One region of the Steroidobacter sp. genome, then DNA from elsewhere that is predicted to be linked to it. Evidence: riboswitches for the same ligand, from Rfam matches in the RefSeq annotation. Region 1 holds a riboswitch; each other region holds the start of a gene.

What was found. A riboswitch is a leader RNA that binds a small molecule or an ion and turns the genes downstream of it on or off. The one in region 1 is predicted to bind cyclic di-GMP.
Region 2: another riboswitch for cyclic di-GMP. It lies ahead of VGD45_RS18290 (fibronectin type III domain-containing protein); the one in region 1 lies ahead of VGD45_RS21015 (hypothetical protein).
Region 3: another riboswitch for cyclic di-GMP. It lies ahead of VGD45_RS24695 (M23 family metallopeptidase); the one in region 1 lies ahead of VGD45_RS21015 (hypothetical protein).

What each region holds. Positions count from the first base shown of each region.
Region 1 covers NZ_DASWTF010000036.1:292,193-300,140, reverse strand. Annotated here, with positions in the region: gene VGD45_RS21015 (hypothetical protein) at 1-4,501, opposite strand, end outside; cyclic di-GMP riboswitch class I at 4,584-4,680, opposite strand; gene VGD45_RS21010 (AgmX/PglI C-terminal domain-containing protein) at 4,707-6,173, opposite strand; gene VGD45_RS21005 (biopolymer transporter ExbD) at 6,160-6,648, opposite strand; gene VGD45_RS21000 (biopolymer transporter ExbD) at 6,683-7,210, opposite strand; gene VGD45_RS20995 (MotA/TolQ/ExbB proton channel family protein) at 7,220-7,918, opposite strand.
Region 2 covers NZ_DASWTF010000034.1:93,037-100,984, forward strand. Annotated here, with positions in the region: gene VGD45_RS18280 (pitrilysin family protein) at 1-474, opposite strand, end outside; gene VGD45_RS18285 (putative Ig domain-containing protein) at 785-2,644, opposite strand; cyclic di-GMP riboswitch class I at 2,862-2,965, opposite strand; cyclic di-GMP riboswitch class I at 3,085-3,170, opposite strand; gene VGD45_RS18290 (fibronectin type III domain-containing protein) at 3,403-4,566, opposite strand; cyclic di-GMP riboswitch class I at 4,730-4,828, opposite strand; gene VGD45_RS18295 (HD domain-containing phosphohydrolase) at 5,009-7,645, opposite strand; gene VGD45_RS18300 (response regulator) at 7,759-7,948, opposite strand, start outside.
Region 3 covers NZ_DASWTF010000039.1:68,545-76,492, forward strand. Annotated here, with positions in the region: gene VGD45_RS24665 (D-alanine--D-alanine ligase) at 1-235, shown strand, start outside; gene VGD45_RS24670 (cell division protein FtsQ/DivIB) at 232-1,056, shown strand; gene ftsA (cell division protein FtsA) at 1,049-2,284, shown strand; gene ftsZ (cell division protein FtsZ) at 2,421-3,605, shown strand; gene lpxC (UDP-3-O-acyl-N-acetylglucosamine deacetylase) at 3,853-4,770, shown strand; gene VGD45_RS24690 (DciA family protein) at 4,797-5,123, opposite strand; cyclic di-GMP riboswitch class I at 5,191-5,297, shown strand; gene VGD45_RS24695 (M23 family metallopeptidase) at 5,480-6,400, shown strand; partial or broken gene secA (preprotein translocase subunit SecA) at 6,545-7,948, shown strand, end outside.

The DNA of each region.
Region 1 (7,948 bases):
GATATCGCGTGCCGTCCGTGCGAGCGCGAACCGAGGGCGGCGGCGCAAACTCGGAGATCTGCACTTCGCAGTGCTGAGCGGTCGCCGCGATCGCGTCGTCAACGCTCGCTGGACAGGTCGGCACCGAGAGCGCGGCGGTCGAAGCATCCGACGTAGGCGGAATGATTTGCGACGGCCCAGCGATGTAGCCCACCGTCGGCGCGGTCACCTCGATCAGATAACCGCCGCCGCTCGCGCACGTCGGTTCCGAGAAATTGAGATCGAAGCGGTAGTAGCCGTACGGCAGCGTGACCTGATTCTGCTGCGTGGGGTCGTAGAAGCAGCTCTCCGGCAGCGGCGCCTGGGTCGCGGCGCTGAGCATCGTCACGATGGCGCCCGGCACTGGCGTTCGCGCGATGGTGTTGTAGACGACGCCATTGGGCTCGATTGGCAGGTTCACGTTCTGAATGTTGCTGCCGGGCTGCAGAACGATTTCGGTGATCCGCTGCAGATCGTTGTTGAACTCCGAGTGCGCGCGACCGAGCTTGGCGGTGCTCGAACCCGCACCGGGCGCGACGAAGCGCAATTCATAGCGATCACCGTTGATGTAGTTGGGCGCGATGCCGCTGATTCGATAGGCGCCGCTGCCATCGGTGATGGCCGAATGCACGAGTCGATCGTTGCGATACAGATCGACGCTCCAGCCCTCGAGCAGCCGTTCAGCGGTGTCGACCGTGCGATTGAAGTTCGCGTCGTGCCACACCGTGCCATTCAGCGTACCGACGCCGACGATACCGCCAACATCGATGGATACGCTCGCGCGCGCCGTGCGCGGCGGGTTGTTCCAGGTGACGACGCCGGTGTTTGTGATCCTCGTGCCGATTGGCAGATTGGGATTGATCGCCGCGCGGAAGCGGAGGACGGCGGACTGGCCAGGTTGCAACGGGCCATACGCGGTTGAGTAATCCGCGGTGATCACCGAGTTCACGACCGTGATGCCGGTGGTCACGCCGTTCAATGTCGCCGATTGATCGACATACGCCAGGTATCCCGGCATCGGCGCATTCAGATCGTCGGTGATAACCACGTACTGCGCGGGCACGCTCGCAATGTTGGTCACGCGCACGACGTATTCGAGTGTCGAGCCCGCGACGGCCGAACCACCGCCGACCACTGCCACTTGCTTCACGATGGACAACTGCTGACCGACACCGACCACGACCACCGTCGGTTCCGGACCAGTGGCGGGATTGCCGTCGCCATCGGTCAACTGATCGGGCAGTTCGTTCGTGAGCACGCGCGCCTGGTTCGTAATGAGCGTGCCGGCAGGCACGGCGGCATTCACACGAAGGTCGAATTGGATGACTGCAGAATTGCCGGCGGTCAGCGTGCCCTGCCCCGCTCCAGGCAATGGCGGCGTCAGATCCGCGGAGCTGATGTCGATGCCGGCGACGAGCGGCGAAACGCCACCGTCCGGCTGACCGACCGCGAGTCCATTCAGATAGAGCGAGTCGGCGACATAGGTCGTATTTGCCGGCACGGCATCGCGAAGCATGGCTTCGGTCGCGGGAACGTTGCCGTTGTTGTAAACGGTGATCGTGTAGCGAAGGACATCGCCTGGATCGACGACGCCCGGCGAGCCAAGATCCACCTGCAGCGCTGCGCGCTTGTCGGCAAACAGCAAGGGCACGGCGCCGACGATGTCGCGCGTCGGATCGTTCTGAATAGAAGTCGTCGGATCGTCGGAGGGATAGTCGACGATGCCATTGGCGACCGCGCTCACGAAGCCCTGGTTCGAGATGATGGTCCCGTCGACTACGTCAGGATTGACGCGAACATCGAAAGTGATCGTCGCCACGTTGGTCGTCGTGGCCGATGCATCCGCCCGCATCGCGCCCGGCGTCGCGTTCTCTGGCGCGTGGATCGAGATGCCATTCACGAGTGGCGAAACACCTGATACGTCGGCGACCGCGACGCCGTTCAGCAGCGTGCTGCCGGCAACGTAAGTCGTGTTGACGGGAACCTGGTCTCGCAGCACTGCATCGGTCGCGTTGGCGTTGCCGATGTTTTTGACCGTGATCGTATAGCGCAGCGTCTCGCCTGCGAGCAGCAGGTTCGGATCGCCCGTCACATCCTGTGAGATCTTGTGCACGCGAAACACCGGCGCGGACTCGATGGTGATCGCGGTTGGGTCCTGCGTTCCACCGACGGCGGGATCGTCGCTGCGTTGGACTTCGGCGCCGGCGATGAACAGCTGCGCCTGGTTCAATACGAGGGTGCCGTTCGCAATGACGGGAACGAGCTGTGCGGTGAACTCGAGGATCACCGAGTCAGTCGCCGACCCCGCGACGCCCAGCGTCAAGTTGCGAATGTCGAGCAAACCCGTGCCTTTGCTGCCGCCGTTGGCATTGCTGTTGTTCGACGCGCCGCCCGGCAACGCGCTCACCAGCCACACCGTGCCCGGAACGAACATCGCGGAGCTATTCAGCATGTCGATCTCATCGAGGAGCGAGAAGCCGAACGCGGGGACATTGCTGACGTTGGTCACCTGCAGCCGATACCGCACCACATCCGCGGGATTGGCCGTTGCTCCGGAGATCGCGGTCTTGTGGAACAGCAGCGTGGGAACGGCCACGGCGACTCGCGTCGGATCTTCATCGCCCGCGAGGAGCGGGTCTGACTGGCCGTTGACGTTCGGATCGTCACTGACCATCAGCGGCGTGCCATTCACGCTCAGCTGCGATTGGTTCGCGATGATGCTGCCAGCGGCAACGCCCGCCGCGACTTGCACATCGAATTGAATGACGATCTGGCTGCCCGCCGACACATTGATATTGCCGATATCGATGACGCCGGTGCCCTTCGCACCGCCATTGGGATTGCTGTTGTTCACGGCGCCGGCGGGGAGCGCACCGACAATCGACAGGGATCCAGGAACGATGGCCGCCGGCGTATTGAGCGCGTCGATCTCGTCGTAAATCCTCGCGTTGCTCAGCGAGTTCGTGGTCGTCTGCAGACGCAACGTGTACCGCAAGGTGTCGCCCGGCGCTGCCACCGTCGCCGGGTTCTGACCGGTACGCAGATTCGTGACCGTCTTCTCGAAGAAGTTGCCCGTGAGCGCGATGGTGACAGTGTGGCTGTCCTCGTGATCGAGCGTACCCTCGGTGCCGTTGGTCAGTGTCCTGTTGAACACTGTGCGATCTGGGTTGGTGGTGCGGTCGTTCGCCCACTGAGTCGCGGCGGCAATGTTTGTGAGCGTCGCGCCGTTCTGCGTATCCGTGTCGAGCTGTGCTCGATAGGTGACGATGAGATGCTGATTGGGCGCCACAGGTCCCGCGGCATCGAGCAGCGAGAGTGTCAGCTCGCACGTCGGCGCGGCGGTGTAACTCGCGGAGTAATGAGTGCCCTGAACGAGCGGAGTGCCGCCCAGTGTCACGCTCAGCTGTGCCGGTGGGACATCGCACATGCCCCCCGTCGGACCTGTCGGCAGGCGATCCACGATAGCGAAGTTCCACGCGTCGCTCGTGCCGTTGTTCATCACATCGAGCGTGAACTGCGCGCCCGGGCCAAGATTCATCGTGGCAGGCCCGGACTTGGTCAGCGTGAGATTTGGCGCGCCGATGGTCATCGGCTGCGAGATGCCGTTCTCGCCGGGCAGCGGCGAGAAAAACTCGTCCGCATCGATCACGCCGTTTTCGTTCACGTCGACCGCTCGACCGAACGACCACCGTGCAATGTTCGTGAAGGTGCGACCGAGGAAATTGTTCGGCGTGTCCTCCAGCACCAGCGTGATATCGATGGCGATCTGTGTGTCGGCGGGAATGATCGGCGTGATGTTGAATGTGAGCACGCCGCTCGCGTCGGTGAACGTGTGCGGCACCGGTGTGCCGTTGCTCAACCACGTGACCGTAGGTGTGCCAACCCGCGTTACGTCGACACCCATCTCATTCAGATCGTCGACGACGCGAATCGTATGCAGATCGTTGACCGATCCGCTGTTGCGAATGACGGTGCCCGTTGCCGGATCGAATAGCACGGGAATCGTCAGCCGGTACGTGAACGGCACGCCGACTGCGGCATAGGGCGCGGGACTGCGTTTGTCGATCTTCTCGACGGGGATCAGGTAGTTCTGACAGCTGTCTTGAATGGTCGTGGACGAGCCGTTGGTGAACCAGATCTTGTGCTGAGCCACGGCATTGCACGACATGTTGCCGGTGTGGACCACGTTGTCGAACACGACCAGATAAGGCGTGGGATCGTTGTTGTCGAACGTGAAGTTGGTGCTCATGCCCCCTGGGTAATTGAGGATGGTGCAGTGAGTGTCGATCTTCACGTTGGTCGGCGGCACGGGCCGCACGTTGCCGTCGATCGTGCCGTTATAGGGCGCCGCCGAGCAGTCGACCTGCGTCTGCGCGCTCACGTCGAAAGAGATCGTCATCAACAGGGCAAAGAGCAGCAATGGCAACAATGTGGCGATGCCACTGCGCCCTGCTCTCACATAGTTGCTTACCCTGGAGCTCATACACCCTCGTTCCATTTGCCCGCGTTGGACATTCACGCGAGTCACGAACGGACCGAGGGATCGCCCTTGAAACGGGCTGGATTCCGGCGGTCCCGCTGTCGTGGAGCGCCGCCGCTGCGGCGCTCTTTAGACCGGTGACTTTGCGTCGCCACCTTTCGGTGGCTTTGCCTTTGTCGGACTGTTGCGAAAGACTCTGACTACGACCTCAGGCGGCCGGGAGGAAGTCGATCGGATACAAAATCGTGATGGCCGGCACGCCTTCCTTGGGGCCGAAGTTGATCGTCCTGACGCGGTCCACCACCTGCGCCGACAGTTCGGGCGCATTCATGTCCGAAGACTGCAAGGCGCACATCGACACGCTGCCGTCCGCCTCGATGGTCAGATGCAATACCATCTGTCCGCGCAACGTCGGGTCCTTGCGCAGTTCCTTGTTATAGAGTCGATAGAGCGAAGCCTTATAGCGATCGAACACGATCTGAATTTCTTCGTCGGTGCGTGACGGGCCAACACCGTCGCCACTGAGCGGCCGATCCGCACCCGGCTTGCCGATGCCGCCGATGCCACTGGTCACGCGGGTGACCTGGACATTCGCCATGCCGCCGTTACCGCCAGTGCCGCCCACGCCGCGACTCAACGACGCGAGATTGATTCCGCCGCTGGAGCCTGGCGCGTTCGTGGTGAGCATCGCGCGTTGGACCGGTCCGGAGTCGCTCGCATTGTTGATCTGCGCCTGCGAGCCGAGTCGTGCGAGCGCTTGATCCTGCTGCATGCCTGCGAACTTCTCGCGGAACGCGAGAATGCCCTGCTCCGCCGCCACTTTCGGACCTTCGCCAGCGGCAGGCTCTGGCACCTCTTTCTCGGGCTTTGCCGCAAGCTTCGGAGCTTCCTTGGTCGGCTTTTGCTCGACGGGCTTCTCCTGCGGTTTCGGCTTCGGTTGTTCGCGCGCCTGCACGGGTGGCTTCGGCCGCGATTCGATCAACAGACGAACGATGCGTTCCGGCACTTCCGCCTCGGGCTTGAGAATGCGCGTCGGCAAAGGAATGTGCGGAACGATGAGCGCGAAGATCAAACATAGCAGCAGCGCCGTCGCGGCGGACTTGCGAAAGCGCTTGTCCTCTTCTCCGCCACGCGTCCAAGGCATGGACGCTTTGTACGCGGGCAGCTTGCTGATCTCCCGCTCGACGATCCATTCCTGTTTGCGCCGCTCCTCCTCTTCGAGCGCTTCGAAGAGGATGTCTTCCATCAGCTCGGCATGACCCTGTTGCTGATTGATGCGATCGACGACGGCCGCGCGGCGATCCTCGATCTCTTTGATCCGCTCGTCGAACTGTGCGACGCGGCTCCGCACGCGACGGACGTAATTCGCGCTCGCGTTGCCGTCGGCGTTCTCGCCCCAGAACAACGCGGCGCCGCCCATCTTGTCGAGCTTGTCGAGGGCGTTGCAGGCATCCTGGAGCACGCCATACTGGGCGCGCTCGATTGCAAGATCTCCGAGCTCGAGATCGACCGCGTGGAGCTCGACCGCCAGTTCATCGAGTGCCTGGCGCGCTTGAGCGAGCCCGGCTGCGAGCGCCTGCTGAATGTCTTGGTCCGCGTCGACAACAGTCGTGTCGACGGCCTCGGACAATACAGGGATCTCCTCCGCCTCGAGTCGTGCTTTAGCTGGCTGCATTGGCGGGCTTCTCCTTCTGCAGGACGGCCAGCGAGATCTTCCCGTAGGAGGAAGAGCTGCAGGTGGCCATCACTCGTTTCACAACGTCGAACGGCAGGCTCTTGTCCGCGATCACCGTGACTTCGCGCGACGACGCTTCGTCAGCGCCGGTCGCGATGCCGGTGAGCATCGGCCGTTCGAGAACGTCGCGCAGCGGTTCGATGAGTGGGGTCTGCGTGCTCTGCACTTCGGCGATCGTCGCAACCGCTTCGCCCTGCACGAACACCTGCTCTTTGGTGATCATCACGACCACCGCGTTCTGCGGCTTCACCTCGGCGGTGGACTGTGGAATCTCGATGCCCTTCGAGTTCTGCACGACTTCCACTTCGGTGGAGTAGATGAGCAGGAACGCGACCATGACCGACATGATGTCGATCAGTGGGATCAGGTTGAGCTCCGCGTCCGAACGGGGCTGCGAGCGATTCAATAGACTCATAAGTGGGTTCCTCGACTCGGCGATGCCGTGGCGATCACGGCGCCTCGCCGACGGCGATGTTGGCGAACAACTCCTGTTTGGTCGTCGTCGCATCGGGCTGCGTGACTTCAGCGGTGCGGATCGCATCCATCGCCTGGATCAGATAGTCGTACTGCACGTCGCGCTCCAACAGCACGGACGCATCGTTCGCCTTCGGATACTCCTGCTTCAGCGACAGCGCCATCTGGGTCAGCGTGTCGAAATCGTACCGATCGTTCACTTTCGGAATCGTCGCGATCAGCTTGGTACCGTTGGTGAGCTCGAAGCCCTGGTGACGAACGATCACTTCCAGACGGAACTCCGGCGGCGTGCCCGCGCTCGCCGAATCCGAGCTCGGCAGATCGAGCTGCAGAATCGTGATGCGCGAGAACACGGCCGTCATCAGCAGGAACGTGACCAGCACCGTGAAGATGTCGATCATCGGCACCAGCATCAGCTCGACCGGTTTACGCATTCGAGTCGTGTAACTCGACTGCATCAGCGGACCGTCGTAGGCGAACGAACGCGTGTAGTTGGACGGCATGATCGATCCTCAGGCCGCGGCCTTCGCGTGATCCTTCGGCAACTGAGCGAGCTCGAGGCGGTTCTGCATCCGGGCCGATTGCTTGTCGCCGACCAAGGTGAGGAACTTCATCGCTGCCGTTTCCAGGCTGCCGATCAGCTCGCCGGTCTTGGTTTGCAGGAACGCGTGGATGAACAGCACCGGCACCGCGACCATCAGACCGAAGGCGGTACAGTTCATGGCTTCGGAGATGCTGGCGGCGAGCAGGTTCGCCTTCTCCGCCGGATTCGCGGTCGCCACGGCCGTGAACGCGTGAATCAGACCGCTGACCGTGCCGAGCAGGCCGAGCAACGTGGCGAGATTCGCGAACGTGCCGAGATAGTGAGTGCGCTTCTCGAGCCTCGGAATCAGTTCCATCAGGTTCGTGCGCATCGCCTTCTCTACGTCATCGACGCGACGCACGGCGCCCTGCCGCGCCAAGCCAACAGCGAGCAGCTGCGAGACCGCTGTTTCGTCCTTCGCAGTCGCCTCACGCGCCTTGTCGAAGTCGCCCTCGGTCAGCACCGGCTCGATGCGATTCCACGCGGCCCGGTTCTTGATGGAAAGCCGGCTCAGCGTGACATAGCGTTCGATCGCGATCGCGGCCGCCAGCGCGGCGACGAGCAGGATCGGGTACATGAACGCGCCGCCCCGGGTAAAGAAATTCGCGATTGAATAGAAAATATCCACGGTGTTACGCCTCTTCAGTGACAAAGTTAC
Region 2 (7,948 bases), on a different contig from region 1:
GTGCTTGTACGCGAACTTGTCGTAGAACACTTCGTCGAAACGCTCGTACGAGCGGCCGTACGGCTGATTGTCGACACGCATGCGGCGCTCTTCCTGCACGGCCTGCCGCTGGTTGTCGAGCTTGGCCTGCGTGATCTCGAGCGAGCGCATGCGATCGGCTTCGAGGAACAGCGCGAGCTCCAGCTGATTGGCAGGCAAAGCTTCGAAGTACAGGGTGATGTCGGAGCTGGTGGTGCCGTTCATGGAGCCACCGTTGGTGAACACCTGATAGAAGTGCTCGCCGTCGCCGACGTTCTGCGAGCCTTTGAACATCATGTGCTCGAACAGGTGCGCGAAGCCCGTGAGGCCCGGGCGTTCGTTACGAGATCCGACATCATAAGCAACGTTGACCGCGATCACGGGCGTGGTGCGATCCTCCACCAGCTGTACGCGCAAGCCGTTCTTCAACGTGTGCTCGGAAAAATCTACACGCACGGCCGCAGGAGTCGCAGCAGTTGCTGAGACGAGAGGCAGCACGGCGAATGCAAGGGACAGGCAGACGCCGTAGTCCAACAAAAGTCGCGCCTTTTGTCGGGCGTATCGAAAGGGCCTCGGCCACTTTCGATCAGACAACAAGGCACGAATCATGTGACCGCTCCGTTACTCGCGCTCGGCGCGTGGATAACGATCGAGAATACACTGGCGCGCTGCCGAGGCGATACACGGAGCACGGCCGTGCAAGGCGCAATAAAAAAGGCCCGCCAGAGGCGGGCCTTTGCAAAGGATTTGCGTTGGGTCGATCGGTTTACGGAATGGTCTTCATGCCCATGTTCGAGATTTGGCTCTCGCCGCCGGACGTGGTGTACGCCTTGACCGCGAAGTACCACGTGCCGGAGGTCAAACCCGTCACCGTGTACGTGGACAGACCTGGGTTCGCGATCTGAATGGTCTGGTCGAGAGTGGTGCTGGTCCGGCCGTAGACGACGCGATAGCCCGCCAGGTTGGTCAGCGCCGCGCCATTGATGTCCTGGGTCGGCGGCGTCCACGACAGCGTGGCGTTGTTCGACGACGACTGCGTGACCGTGATCGCGAACGACGGCAGCGAGCGCGTGGCCGAGCCATCGCTCACCGAGATGATGATGTTGGAGTACGTGCCCGCGTTCGCAGCGGACGGCGTGCCCGACAGCCGGCCGGTCGTGGTGCTGAAGGTGGCCCACGACGGCATGTTCTGGATGCTGAAGCTGAGCGTGTCGCCATTCGGATCGGCGGCGGTCGGCTGGAAGTTATAAGCCGTCCCTGCCGTCACGTTCGTCGCGGGCGAGCCGCCGATGGTAGGCGCGGTGTTGCTCGGCGCAGCGACGCTGATCGAGAACGCCGGCAGCGAAGCCGAAACACGACCGTCGCTGACGGTGATCGCGATGTTCGAGAACGTACCCGCCGTGGTCGGCGTGCCGCTCAGACGACCGGTCGCGGTATCGAACGCAGCCCAGGCCGGACGATTCGCGATGGTGAAGCCGAGCGAGTCGTTGTCAGGATCGCTCGCGGCGGGCGTGAACGAATATCCCATGCCGACCGTCGCCGTCGTGGGCGCCGTGCCGGAAATGGTCGGCGCGCGATTCGCTGGCGCGGTGACTGCGATAGCAAAGGCCGGCAACGAAGTCGTCACGCGACCGTCGCTGACGGCAATGATCACGTTCGAATACGTGCCCACATCGGTGGCCGCCGGCGTGCCGCTCAAGCGGCCGCTCGCGGTGCTGAAGTTCGCCCAGCGCGGACGATTGGTGACGCGCCAGACCAGCGTGTCGCCATCCGGATCGCTAGCGCTGGGCACGAACGTATAAGTCTGGGCCGCCTGCACCGACGTGGAGGGCGAGCCGCCGATCGTCGGAGCGCGATTGTCCGGACCGCGCACCTGGATCGAGAACGCCGGCAGGCTGCGGGTGAGCACGCCGTCGCTGACGCTGATGACGATGTTCGAATACGTCGCGATGTTCGCGGTTCCCGGCGTGCCGCTCAGGCGACCGGTGGAGGTGCTGAACGCGGCCCACGACGGACGATTGGAAATCGAGAAGCGCAACGGATCGCCGTCGACGTCGTCCGCCACCGGCTGAAAGCTGTACGGTTGATCGACCATCACCGAACCCGGCGGCGTGCCGGCAATCGCGGGCGCATTGTTTCCAGGCAGCGGCGTATCGGTGCGGCCGCGCACCTGAATCTTGAAGGGACCGATGGAGCGCGTGTCTCTGCCGTCGGTGACAGTGATGGTGATGTCGCCCGAATCGCCGACGTGCGCGTCCTGAGGCGTGCCGGTCAACAGGCCGGTCTCGTCGTTGAAGGTCGCCCACTGCGGCTGATTGGTGATGGTGTATTCGAGGAAGTCGCCGTCGGCGTCGGTGGCCGTGGGCTGAAAGGAATACGCCTGACCGGCGGTCGCGCTCGCGGGCGGAGTGCCGCTCACTTCGGGTGGCTGATTCGCCGGAGTGGGCAAGGGCTCGCCGCCCACGGGGTCGCCGCCCGAGCCATCGTCGCCCGAGGGTTGCTCGACCGCGTCTCCTACCGGGCCGCTACTGCCAGAGCCATCGTCGAAACAGCCGCTCAACGAAGCGGCGATCAGGGCCAGCGTGGCTCGCTGCAGGAACGTCTTCCCGAAAATTGTTGGAATCATTGCTCGTACCTTGGCTTCGCGCGCGGCAACGACGGTCTGGCGACCGGCGCGGCTTGGCGCAGCTGTGTTCCGGAAATGAGGCAGCCGTCGCGGCTGAGACGCGACTTTCGAAGCGCAGGAAAAGGTGCGCGCACGTGGGGCGCGCTATCGGCAGCTCGCTGATCTCACATTCGCGTGGCGCGCTCGCAAGGGGCCTTGCGGGCAAGACGGTCGCGATTGTGGCAACCCCGCTGTCGTAGGAGCGCTGCGCGATGCGTGCCGCGTTCCCGTAGACCGGAGGCTTTGCGTCCCCGCCTTTCGACGGGTTTGCCGATGTCACTTTCTGCTCTCCCTGGACTGATCTTCTTGTCCCAGGGCGTGACGCAGGCGGCGGTACGAACGACACGAGCACGGAAAAGGAGAGAAGGATGACGGCTAGCTCGGTGACGCAAGAAGAGCTGGCCGGCAACCCCGCTATCCCCAGCTTGCGCCGTCAGGACCGGAGGCTTTGCGTCGCCGTCTTTCGACGGTTATGCCCTTGGTGATGTTGAGTAAAACCCAGGGAATTATGTTTTTGCAATTGTCGGTGGAGACCGACAAACGCGGCGGCAAAACGGCACGCGAATGTCACTTCGAATTCACATAACTCCGTCAGAATCCAGGCGGCCGTTGTGTAGACATCGAGACATTTCGGCAAACAAAAAAACGGCGACCGGAGTGCTCCGATCGCCGTTGCGTGCGCCACTGTTGTGGCGCTCAACGCAGTTTCGAGACTCGACTTACTGCACGACCTTCGAGTACACGTTCGAGATCGCGCTCTCGGTGCCGTTGCTGGTGTAAGCACGCACCGCGAAGTAGTAGGTGCCCGGCGCGAGGTTGCTGATCGTGTAGTTGGTCACGCTCGGGTTCGCCACCTGGATGGTGCTCGTCATGGCGCTGGCCGAGGTGCCGTAGGCGATGCGATAGCCCGCGAGATTGCTCAGCGTGCTGCCGTCCGTGTTCGAGGTCGGCGCGGTCCAGCTCAGCACGGCGCCATCGCTCGAGGCATCGACAACGCTGATCGAGAAGGCAGCCAGGGAAGCCGTGGCGCGACCGTCGCTCACGCTGATGATGATGTTGCTATACGTGCCCGCCTGCGCAGCAGTCGGCGTGCCGGACAACTGGCCGGTGCTGGTGTTGAACGTGGCCCAGCTCGGACGATTGGCGATCGAGAAGGTCAGCGTGTTGCCATCGGCGTCGCTCGCCGTCGGACGGAAGCTGTAAGCGCTGCCCGCGTTGATCGTGCGAACCGGCGTGCCGCTGATGACCGGAGCGCGGTTGGCGGTGCTGCCCACGGCGATCGAGAAGGCCGGCAACGAAGTCGTCAGGCGACCGTCGCTCACGCTGATGACGATGTTGGAAAAGGTGCCAGTAGCCGTCGGCGTGCCGCTCAGGCGGCCCGTGGAAGTGCTGAAAGTCGCCCAGCTCGGGCGATTCGCGATAGTGAAGCCGAGCGCGTTGCCCTCGGCGTCGGAGGCGGAAGGCTGGAAGCTATAGGCCGTGCCCACCGTCGCCGTGGTGACCGGCGTACCGCTGATGCGCGGCGCGGTGTTGCTGGAGAGCGTGGTCACCGCCTGAATCGAAAACGCCGGCAGCGACACGACGTGCACGCCGTCGGTCACACGCAGCTGAATGTTGCTCCAGGTGCCGGGCGACTTGGGATAACCCATCAAGCGGCCGCTGTTCGGGCTCACCGCCATCCACGACGGCTTGTTCACGACGCTGAACTTCAGCGCGGCGCCTTCGGGATCGCGGGCCGTCGGCAGGAAGTTATAGCTGGTGTTGATCTTGATGACGGTCGGCGGCGTACCGCTGATGGTCGGCGGCAGGTTGGTCTGGGCAGAGGCGAGACCGGCGAACGAAGCGAGCGCCGCGACCGCGGCGAGCGAAGCAATGAGACGCATTGGGCAACTCCAGCAAGCACAGTTCCGAGCCAAGCTCGCGTCACGCGTTTTGCGTGCGGTGGCGAGCACCTGTGTCTGGCAAGGGAAGCTGGCGTTGCTGAGCCGGCGCTGTGTGCGCGGGCCGCAGGCCCAAGGACTTCACGATACGACCTGATTAAGTCGTAACGGCAACCCCGCTATCTTCGATGCGGCTGCTGGAGCGGCATCGGAGGACCGGAGGCTTTGCGTCACCGTCTTTCGAACGGCTTTGCCCTTACAGACGGGGCACATTGTGTCGGAGCCCTGGAACTTGACATATCGGACGACCCCCCAACGTCGTTGAGGGAAAGTTGCAAGTTCACAGGGGAAAAATTTGGCGACGCTTAGTGGCGACACTTAGGCGCGGCGCGACAACAAAACTGTCACAACCGCGCGAAAGCCTATTTTTATCGGGAAAAGCCGCTTATTCAGGCAGCACGAAGCCGTGCTGCCTGACCAGGCGCGTGCATGCGGCGACCAGGGGTTCGTCGTAGCGTCTGCCGGCCCCGCGGTTGATCTCGTCGATGGCGGCGTCCATGCCGGCCGCCGGCCGGTAAGGCCGGGGCGAGCACATGGCCTCGACCGTATCGGCGATCGCCAGGATGCGGGCCTCGATCATGATTTCGTCGCCCTTCAACCCACGCGGATAACCGCTGCCGTCGAAACGCTCGTGAGATTGATAAACGATATCGGCGATGGGTGCGCCGAAGTCGATATCGGCGAGCAACTGGCAACCCTCTTCGACGTGAGTGCGCATCAGCGCCAGTTCCGTCTCCGTCAACGGCGCGGGCTTGCTGAGAATGGTTGCCGGCACGGCGATGTTACCAACGTCGTGTAACAACGCCGCGACTCGCAAACCGTGCTGACGTTCGCCATCGAGCCCGGCTTCGCGGCCGATCGCGACAGCGAGTGCCGCCAGACGACGCGACGATCCAGCGGTGTATGGATCGTGCCGTTCGCTCATGCGTACGAAAGAATCGATCATGCCTTGCAGGGCCACGTCGGTGCGCTGGAGCGCGCTGAGCGTCACCGCATGGGCGCGCTTCGTATGCAACACGCGCCACACGCCATCGGCCAGCGCGGCGAGCGCGCGTTGATCGTCCTCGTTGTAACTTGTTTCGCGATTGCCCACACCAAGCACCGCGACCACTTCGTCGCCCGAAAGCATGGGCACGGCGATATAACGCGTCACGTCCGGCAGGCCGTCGTTCTGCGGCTTGCGGGTCACGTCGTTGTTCGACAACGCATGCTTGGACCGCACGCATTCGGTGAACAACACGGCGCGACCGATGGGCTGCGGCTCGGAATCCGCCATCACCGCTTGCGGCCGGCTGCCGTCGCGCCAGGCGGCGAGCGTAATGGTCTTTTGCACGGGATCGACGAAATACAAATAACCGAGCGGGCTGCGCGTGACGTCCATCCCCTGCTCGATCACCCGCCGCACGATGGCGGACTCATCGAACGTGTCGGCCTGCTTGAACAGATCGACCAGGAAGTCGGCCTGACGCTGGAGCTGACGGTTCACGATCAACTCGCGGCGGCGCTGGGTGACGTCGCGAATGAGCACGATGCTGCCGCGTGCGTTCTCCAAAAGGCCGACGCTCACTTCGACGTCGAACGACGAGCCGTCCTTGCGACGATGCTTGGCCTCATAGCGGCCGCCGCCACGGACGCGGCCGAGTTGCAGCCGCATCGTCGTTTCTCCGGAGTTGTGATCCTCGATGTCGGCGGCATTCATGCGCAGCAGCTCTTCTTTGCTGTATCCGGACATGCGGCAGTACGCCGCATTCGCATCGAGGATCTGACCGTCGGCGCCGAGCAGCCACGAACCATCCGCGACCGCATCGAGAACCGCGCCACCGCTGCTCGCCTGCTCCTGCAACTGGCGCTCGGTCTCCAGCCGTTCCGTGAGATCGAACGCGGCCACCAGTTCGGCGTTGCGACCGTCGAATTCGATTTGCCGAGAGGCGATCGACAGCGCGACGCTGTTGCCGTCTTTGCGCTTGTGCCGCCGGATCGGCCCGTCGCTGTCCGGCATTTCCAGGGCCGTGGCCTTCAGTGCAAGGAATTCGGCGCGCGAATAACCATACAGGGCCAGCGCCGCATCGTTGACGGCGATGAAGCCGCCAGTGGCGTGATCGGCGATCCACATGGGTTGCGGATTGCTTTCGAACACACGACGGAAGCGCGCCTCGCCGTCGGCCAGACGCCGATTGACCGCTTCGAGCTCGTTGACCTGCGAGCGCAGTCGCGAGTGGGACTGCATCGCGCGCTCCACAGCGTCGGCCTGCGCCTCGGCCTGAGCTTGCGCGTGCTGAACTTTCTGGTCCGCCTCGAGTTGCAAACGTTCGGCGCGCTCGACCGCTTCGGCTTGCGCGCGCTGAGCTTTTTCCAAAGCCTCGGCTTGCGCGGCCTGCGCGCGTTGCATGCGCTCCAATGCTTCAGCCTGCGCGGCTTGCAGCTTCTGCGCTTTTTCCAGCGCTTCGGCCTGCGCCGCCTGCAGGCGTTGCGCGGCTTGTGCCTTCTCGAGCGCGTCGGCTTGTGACTTTTCGAGCACGGCGAAACGCTGCATGGCGGCCGTGTCGAGCATGTTCATCGGACGGGTGTTGCCGCTCGCGCCGTTGCCATGACCGTTGGAATTCCCGTTCGCCTGGCCATTCGAGTGACCGTTGGCGCGCGCGCCGTTCATGTGGCCCGGCGGCAGCAGCTCGTCGAGCGCGGTCAGCAGTGTTTCCGGCGGCGTCGAGCGGGCGAGGAAACGTTCGGCGCCGAGCTCCAGCGCGAAGCGTTCATATTTGGGATCGTCGTGGCGCCGGGTGTAGAACACAAAAGGAATGTTCTGCAGGCGCTCGTCCTGTTTCCATTTGCGGCACAGGGCGAAACCGTCCATGCGCGGCAGGACGATGTCGGACACGATGGCTTGCGGCGGCTCGCGGCGCGCGACGTCCAGCGCGGCGAGTCCGTTGGCGGACTTCAATACTCGATGACCGCGACCCGACAGCAATGTCTCGAGCGCGCTTTGCTCGGATTCGCGCTCGAATGCGATCAGGATGACACCCATGCCACCAGCCCCTAAAAAAGAACCCCTCGGAGCCTGCGAAGTATGCCCGGCAGGCGTGTGAATCACACGATTAGGGGGTTCTCTCAACGGCAAAGAGAGACACAGCGCACATTCTACGGACCGGCACGATTGATGCGGGTCCAGTACTGACCGAGCTGCGAGACCTGATCGGTAAATTGTTTAAAGTCCACCGGCTTCACGATGTAACTATTGGCGTGCGCCTCGTAGCTGCGCGCCATGTCCGACTCCTGGTCCGAGGAGCTCATGATCACCACCGGCGTGGAGCGCGTCTTGGGATCGGCC
Region 3 (7,948 bases), on a different contig from region 1:
CGCGTTGGAAGCATTCCGCACCGCCGGTTGCTATGGCTGGGGGCGCGTCGACGTGATGCGCGATCGCGCCAGCGGCAAGTTCTATTTGCTGGAAGTGAACACGGCGCCGGGCATGACCAGCCATTCGCTGGTGCCGAAGGCGGCGAAGGCGCTCGGTATCGAGTTCGACGAGTTGGTGTGGCGCGTGCTGGAAACGAGTCTGCCGCGCGACACTCAAGGAGCACCCCGCTCATGATGGGCACACGCAAGCGCAATCGTCGCAAGCCGGCGGGCGAGGGTCAGCTCGACCTCTTCGCACGCCTGCAGCCGTTGGTCACGTGGTTGACCGACGGCGGCTTGCGTCCCGTGCTTGGCGTGGTCGCATTGATGGTCGGGCTCGGCGTGATGACGTGGGGCCTGGTGGTCTCGTTCGATCGGCCGATTGGCAAAGTGGAAGTGGGCGGGCAATTTCAGCGCGTCGCGCCGTTGCAAATAGAAGAAGTGGTGGCGCCGTTTCGTGGCTCGGGCTTCCTTTCCGTCGATCTGGACGCATTACGCGCGGCATTGGAAACGATCCCTTGGGTGGATCGCGCGCGCGTCGAACGCAAATGGCCGAATGGCGTGCGCGTGTTCATCACCGAGCACGTGGCGGCGGCGCGCTGGGGCGAGTCTGGGTTGATGAACACACGGGGCGAACTGTTCTTGAACGATGCGCGACACATTCCGCAGGAGTTGCCGCAACTCGTGGGCCCGCCGGGCACGGAAGCGCAGGTCGCGAAGCTGTATCTCGACTCGTATCCACGTCTGCTGGGTGTGGGAATGCGGCTGACCAAAGTCGAGCTGGATGCGCGCGGCGCCTGGCAGTTGACCTTGGGCAACGACGTCATCGTGCGGCTCGGCCGGCAGGACGTGCCCGCCCGTTTGGAAAGATTTATCGCTGTGGCGAGCCCCGTGGTGGCGGCGCGCGCAGCTGAAGTTAGTTATGTAGATCTACGTTACAGCAATGGCTTCGCAGTCGGCTGGAACGTCCCTACCCGCGTCGCCCGCGACGCCGAGGAAGCTCGAGCCGATGGCTAGGAAGAATGACCGTAACTTGATCGTCGGCCTCGACATCGGCACCTCCAAGGTGGTCGCCATCGTCGGCGAGGTGAATCACGAAGGTCGCATCGAAGTGGTGGGCTTGGGCTCGCATCCTTCGCGCGGCCTGAAGCGCGGCGTGGTCGTGAACATCGAATCGACGGTGCAGTCGATTCAGCGCGCAGTGGAGGAAGCGGAGTTGATGGCCGGCTGCGAGATTCATTCGGTGTATGCCGGCATCGCCGGCAGCCACGTGCGCAGCTTGAATTCGCACGGCATCGTTGCGATTCGGAACAAAGAAGTGACGTCCGAGGACGTCGATCGCGTGATCGACGCGGCGCGCGCCGTCGCCATTCCGGCCGACCAGAAGATCCTGCACATCCTGCCGCAGGAGTTTTTGATCGACAGCCAGGAAGGCATTCGCGAGCCCATCGGCATGTCGGGCGTGCGACTGGAAGCGAAGGTGCACATCGTCACTGGTGCGGATAGCGCCGCGCAGAACATCGTGAAGTGCGTGCAGCGTTGTGGCTTGTCGGTCGAAGACATCGTGCTCGAGCAGCTCGCCTCGGCGTACTCGGTGCTTGCCGACGATGAGAAGGAGCTGGGCGTGTGCCTGGTGGATATCGGCGGCGGCACGACCGATCTCGCGGTGTTCTCGGGTGGCGCGATCCGTCACACCGCGGTGATTCCGATCGCGGGCGATCAGGTGACCAACGACATCGCGGTCAGCCTGCGCACCCCGACGCATCACGCCGAGGAGATCAAGATGAAGTTCGCCTGCGCGTTGTCGCAGCTCGCGAACTCGGACGAGACCATCGAAGTGCCGAGCGTGGGCGATCGTCCGCCGCGCCGGCTGGCGAGACAGACGCTCGCCGAAGTGGTCGAGCCTCGGTACGAAGAATTGTTTGCTTTGGTGCGCGAAGAGCTGCGCCGTTCCGGCTTCGAGGAAGTGATCGCCGCGGGCGTCGTGCTCACCGGCGGCAGCGCGAAGATGGAAGGCGCGGTCGAGCTCGCCGAAGAAGTGTTTCACATGCCGGTGCGCCTGGGGATTCCGCAACACATCACGGGTCTCGTGGATGTGGTGAGCAATCCGATCCATTCCACCGGCGTCGGCCTGCTGCTGTACGGCCGGGAGAATTATCTGCGCGGGCGTCGGGAGTTGCCGTTGAGCGGCAACGTCAGTGGCGCCTGGGATCGCATGAAAGCTTGGTTTCAAGGAAATTTTTGATGACCGAGACGAGATGCCATGGAACGGACACAAAAACGGGGATCGTTGGGGAAGGTGGTGAGCGCGGCGGGCCTCTGAACCGGCCGCGGCTCAAGTTGAAATTTGCTTTGTCTCGCTGACATTGAGGGGACTAACGATGTTTGTACTAGCTGATACAGAAAACCAGGGCGCAGTCATCAAAGTGATTGGCGTCGGCGGCGGCGGCGGAAACGCGGTCGCTCACATGATCCAGGCCGGTATCGAAGGCGTGGATTTCATTTGCATCAACACCGACGCGCAGGCGTTGAAACATTCCAAGGTGAAAGTCGGTCTGCAGATCGGCTGCAACATCACCAAGGGCCTCGGTGCGGGCGCGGATCCGGAAGTCGGCCGTCAGGCCGCGATGGAAGATCGCGATCGCATCATCGAAATGATCGAAGGCTCGGACATGCTGTTCATCACCGCCGGCATGGGCGGTGGCACCGGCACGGGCGCGGCTCCGGTCGTGGCGCAGGTCGCGAAGGAACTGGGCATCCTGACGGTCGCCGTGGTGACCCGGCCGTTCGAGATGGAAGGCAGCAAGCGGCATGGCTCCGCTGAGCGCGGCATCGCCGAGCTGAGCAAGCACGTCGACTCGCTGATCACCATTCCGAACCAGAAGCTGCTGACCGTGCTGGGCGGCGACGTGACGCTGCTAGATGCGTTCAAGGCGGCCAACCAGGTGCTGCAGGGCGCGGTGCAGGGCATCGCCGAGCTGATCACCCGTCCCGGCATGATCAACGTCGACTTCGCCGACGTGCGCACCGTGATGGCTGAAACCGGCATGGCGATGATGGGCACGGGCGTGTCTCGCGGTGAAAACCGTGCGCGCGAAGCTGCTGAAGCCGCTGTTTCCAGCCCGCTGCTGGAAGATGTGAATTTGCAGGGCGCTCATGGCCTGCTGATCAACGTCACGGCCGGCATGGACTTGCGCACCAGCGAGTTCAGCATCGTCGGCGACACCGTGAAGCAGTACGCTTCCGAGGACGCGAACGTGGTGGTGGGCTGCGTGATCGATCCGGAAATGCGCGAAGAAATCCGCGTGACCGTGGTCGCTACCGGCATCGGCCGTCCGAGCGCACACGTGCAGCAGCCGCAACAGGATACGCGCCGTATGACGGCGATTCCTGGTGGCCGCCGCGGCAGCGTGCCGACGCTGGACGACCTGCACGTGCCGACCTACATCCGCAACCAGCGCGATCCGCATGCGGGCCAGGCTCGCCGCGCGGTGGGCGATGGTCTGACGGCGGAGGACACGTCGATGCTGGATATTCCGGCGTTTTTGCGCCGGCAGGCCGATTGATGGGGAACGAAGCGATGAAGCGCGGCTGCTGATAAGCGGCGTTTCCGGCCACTTTTCGGTATTGGGGTCTCTATGGGCTACATAGGGAACATGCATGGTGCGCCTGGAACTTCGCCGTAGACTGGCAAGTCGATTCATCTAGTAGAGCGGTTGGGCCCTTTTTCGATGTAAGCAAAAGTAACGGCAAGTCAGAGGCTTGCCGTTGACTTGCTGGCAGTGTTAGGGTCTGCGCCGCCTGGAACCCCTCATGTTGCGACAACGTACCCTCAAGAACACCATCCGCGCGACCGGCGTCGGCCTCCACTCCGGGAAAAAAGTGCTGATGGTGCTGCGACCGGCGCCGGTAGACACCGGCGTTGTGTTCCGTCGCACCGACCTCAACGAGCCGGTGGACGTGCGCGCGTACGCCGAAAACGTCGGCGACACCATGCTCGGCACGTCCCTGTTCAACGGCGATGTACGGGTATCCACCGTGGAGCATCTGCTGTCGGCATTTGCCGGGCTCGGGCTCGACAATGCCTATGTGGACCTGTCCGCCGAAGAAGTCCCCATCATGGACGGCAGCGCCGGCCCGTTCGTGTTCCTGCTGCAGTCGGCCGGCATCGAGGAGCAGCCCGCGCCGAAACGTTTCGTGCGCATCCTGTCGCCGCTGGAAGTGCGCGACGGAGACAAGTGGGCTCGCTTCGACCCCTACAACGGTTTCAAGGTCAACATGGAGATCGAGTTCAACCACCCGGTCTTCAAAAAGCGCTCGCAGACCGCGTCGATGGATTTTTCCACGACGTCCTATTTGAAGGAGATCAGCCGCGCGCGCACGTTCGGCTTCATGCGCGATCTGGAATACATGCGCTCCAAGAACCTGGCGCTGGGCGGCACCATGGACAACGCCATCGTGCTCGATGAGTACCGCGTGCTCAACGAGGACGGCCTGCGCTACGAAGACGAGTTCGTGAAGCACAAGATCCTCGACGCCATCGGCGATCTGTACCTGCTCGGCAAGAGCCTGATCGGCGAATTCAGCGGCCACAAATCCGGCCACGCGCTCAACAATCAATTGGTGCGCAAGTTGATCAACTCGCCTAATGCTTGGGAGCCGGTGACGTTCGACGACGTCAAGGACTCGCCGATTTCGTACGTCCCCGCCGCTGCGATGGTATCGGCCTGATCGGCCGTTCAGCGCGTAAAACCTCCTCAGAGCTGAGATAAGTCGCGCGGCTTCCTGCCAACGCGAACTTTTACTTTTGTGACCTGTTTCTCGCTATCGGCCGAAACGGAACTATTTAACACTTCCAACAACCGGGCCTGGGCATATCGAATCTGTGGGCACCAGGCTGCCGAATCCGCCAGCACGACGAGGGTGTCGCCGCGGCAACTCGCTGACACGACATGATCTTTTTCGGGCCCGGTGAGCGCGGCCCGGATCCGGTCGGTGAGCTCGATATGCGCGGCGACGCGTTGTTCCAGCTGCGCGAATAACGGGCCAACTGTTTCGCCCAGCGGCTTGAAACGATCAGTCATACCCTGAAAGCCACATTCTGGGCGACAGGCGCTTGATCTTTGTACGTTGCGTTATGCATATTCCAGCCACTGTTAAGGGCAAACCCGTCGAAAGGCGGGGACGCAAAGCCACCGGTCTACGGCAGCAGGGCACGCGAGTGATGCGGGCCGCGCCACGATAGCGGGGTTGCCAGGATGTACAACACGAATATTCGGTTCTACGTCCACCGCAGTTCTGCTCGAGCCAGGCCAATGGCTTTAGTCGTCGCGAACCTTGTCGCTGGAAGCGTGCAGGTTCAAGGCGGGGGTGAACGTATTGTCGTGCCGCTGGCGGAAGTCGGCTGTTTAGGGCGCGAAAGAGAGAAGGTAGTGATCCAATGAACGTCATCGTGTTCTCCAAGCGCTTCGGCAAGGCTCATCAGTTCGAGCTTGGCCGTCCGTTGGCGATGACGGTGACGATTGCGGCCGTGGTGTTGGTGCTGAGCGGCGTGCTGTTCGCCGGCATCCAGCTGGGTCGCAGCGGCTTGATGAGCAACCCGGCCGCGCAGGTGACCGAGTGGGGCGGCAAGCTCGAGCAACAGCGGCTCGAAATCGCCAACGCCCGGCGCGACGTGCAGGAACGGCTCGATGCGCTCACCAGCCGCGTCGGCCAGATGAATGCTCATGTGATCCGGCTCGACGCCCTGGGCCGCCGGCTCACCGAAATGGCCAACCTGGACAAGGGCGAGTTCAATTTCGATAGCGAGCCCGCCGTCGGCGGTCCCGAGGGCCTGGTGGAAAGCGCCACTGTCGCCGCGCCCGAGCTCACCGCCATGCTCGACAACCTGAACAACCAGATCCGCGACCGCGAGCGCCAGCTGAGCGTGCTGGAAAGCATGATTTCCACACGCAACCTGAGCCGCCAGGTGGTGCCGGACGGCCGGCCCGTGCTGCAGGGCTGGATTTCCTCACACTTCGGCTATCGCGCCGATCCGTTCACCGGCCGCAACGCCTATCACCGTGGCATCGATTTCGCCGGCCCGGCCGGTTCGCAGGTCGTGGCGGTCGCTTCGGGTGTGGTCACCTATTCCAAGGACCGCTTCGGCTACGGCCGGACGGTCGAGATCAATCACGGCAACGGCTACGTCACCCGCTATGCGCACAATCAGAAGGCGCTGGTGCAGGTCGGCGACACCGTCCAGAAAGGCCAGCCCATCGCCCTGATGGGGTCCACCGGCCGCTCCACCGGCCCGCACCTGCACTTCGAAGTGCTCAAGCAGGGCCGTGCCGTGGATCCGATGACGTTCGTCCGCCGCTAAAAAACGCCTACCTGGCTTGTTTTGGGGCGGGACGCCCCCAAGCCTCCCGCGGCCTGGCGTTCAATGGCGAGACCTTAATTAGAGTCGCCGGGCGCGCGTGTACAATAACGGGCTTTTCCAAACGCCCCACCCCGGAGTTTCAGCGTGGCGAATTGGCTGACCCAGCTGTTCGGCAGTCGCAATCAGCGGCTTTTGAACGGCTATTCACGGATCGTCGACAAGACCAACGCCCTGGAAGAGTCCTTCCGGGCCTTGTCCGACGAGCAATTGCAGGCCAAGACGGGCGAGTTCCGTCAGCTGCTCGAGCAGGGCAAGACGCTCGATGACATTGCACCCCAAGCTTTTGCGGCCACTCGCGAAGCCGCGCGCCGCGTGCTGGGCATGCGGCACTTCGACGTGCAGCTCATCGGTGGCTCGGCGCTGCATCAAGGGAAGATCGCCGAAATGCGCACCGGCGAAGGCAAGACGCTGGTCGCGACTCTTGCGGCTTATCTGAACGCGCTGCCCGCCAAGGGCGTGCACGTGGTCACGGTCAACGAATACCTGGCTTCGCGTGACGCGGAGTGGATGGGCAGGGTTTACCGCTTCCTCGGCCTGACTGTCGGTGTGATCAAGAGCGGCCAGAGCTCGGAAGAAAAGCGCGCCGCCTACGCCTGCGACATCACTTACGGCACCAACAACGAGTTCGGCTTCGACTATCTGCGTGACAATCTCGCGTTCCGCCTGGAGGACCGCGTGCAGCGTGCGCTCACGTACGCCATCGTCGATGAAGTGGACTCCATCCTGATCGACGAAGCCCGCACACCGCTGATCATCTCCGGCCCGGCCGAAGAAAGCACCGAGCTGTATCTGAGGATCAACGAGCTGGCGCCGAGGCTGAAGCGGCAGGAAAGCGAGGAAGGCGAGGGCGACTACTGGGCGGACGAAAAAACGCGCCAGGTCCATCTGTCCGACGCCGGCCACGAGCATGCCGAGCAGCTGATCGCCGAAGCCGGTTTGTTACAGCCGGGCGAGAGCCTGTACGACGCGGCCAACATCCGCATCATGCATCACTTGAACGCGGCGCTGCGCGCGCATGCGTTGTATCACCGCGATGTCGAATACATCGTCCGCAACGGCGAAGTGGTCATCGTCGACGAGTTCACCGGCCGCACCATGCCGGGCCGCCGCTGGTCCGATGGTTTGCATCAGGCCATCGAGGCCAAGGAGCGCGTGCGGGTTCGCGAAGAGAACCAGACCGTCGCGTCCATCACCTTCCAGAACTACTTCCGCATGTATTCGAAGCTGGCCGGCATGACCGGCACGGCCGATACCGAAGCATTCGAATTCCAGTCGATCTACGGCCTGGAAGTGGTGGTCATTCCCACCAACCGGCCGATGGTGCGCAAGGACCATCCCGACTTCGTGTATCTCACGCAGAAGGACAAGTTCGAAGCCATCATCGAAGACATCCGCGACTGCGTGACGCGCGGCCAGCCCGCGCTGGTCGGCACGACGTCCATCGAAACTTCCGAGCTGCTGTCCAAGCTGCTCGAAAAAGAAAAGATT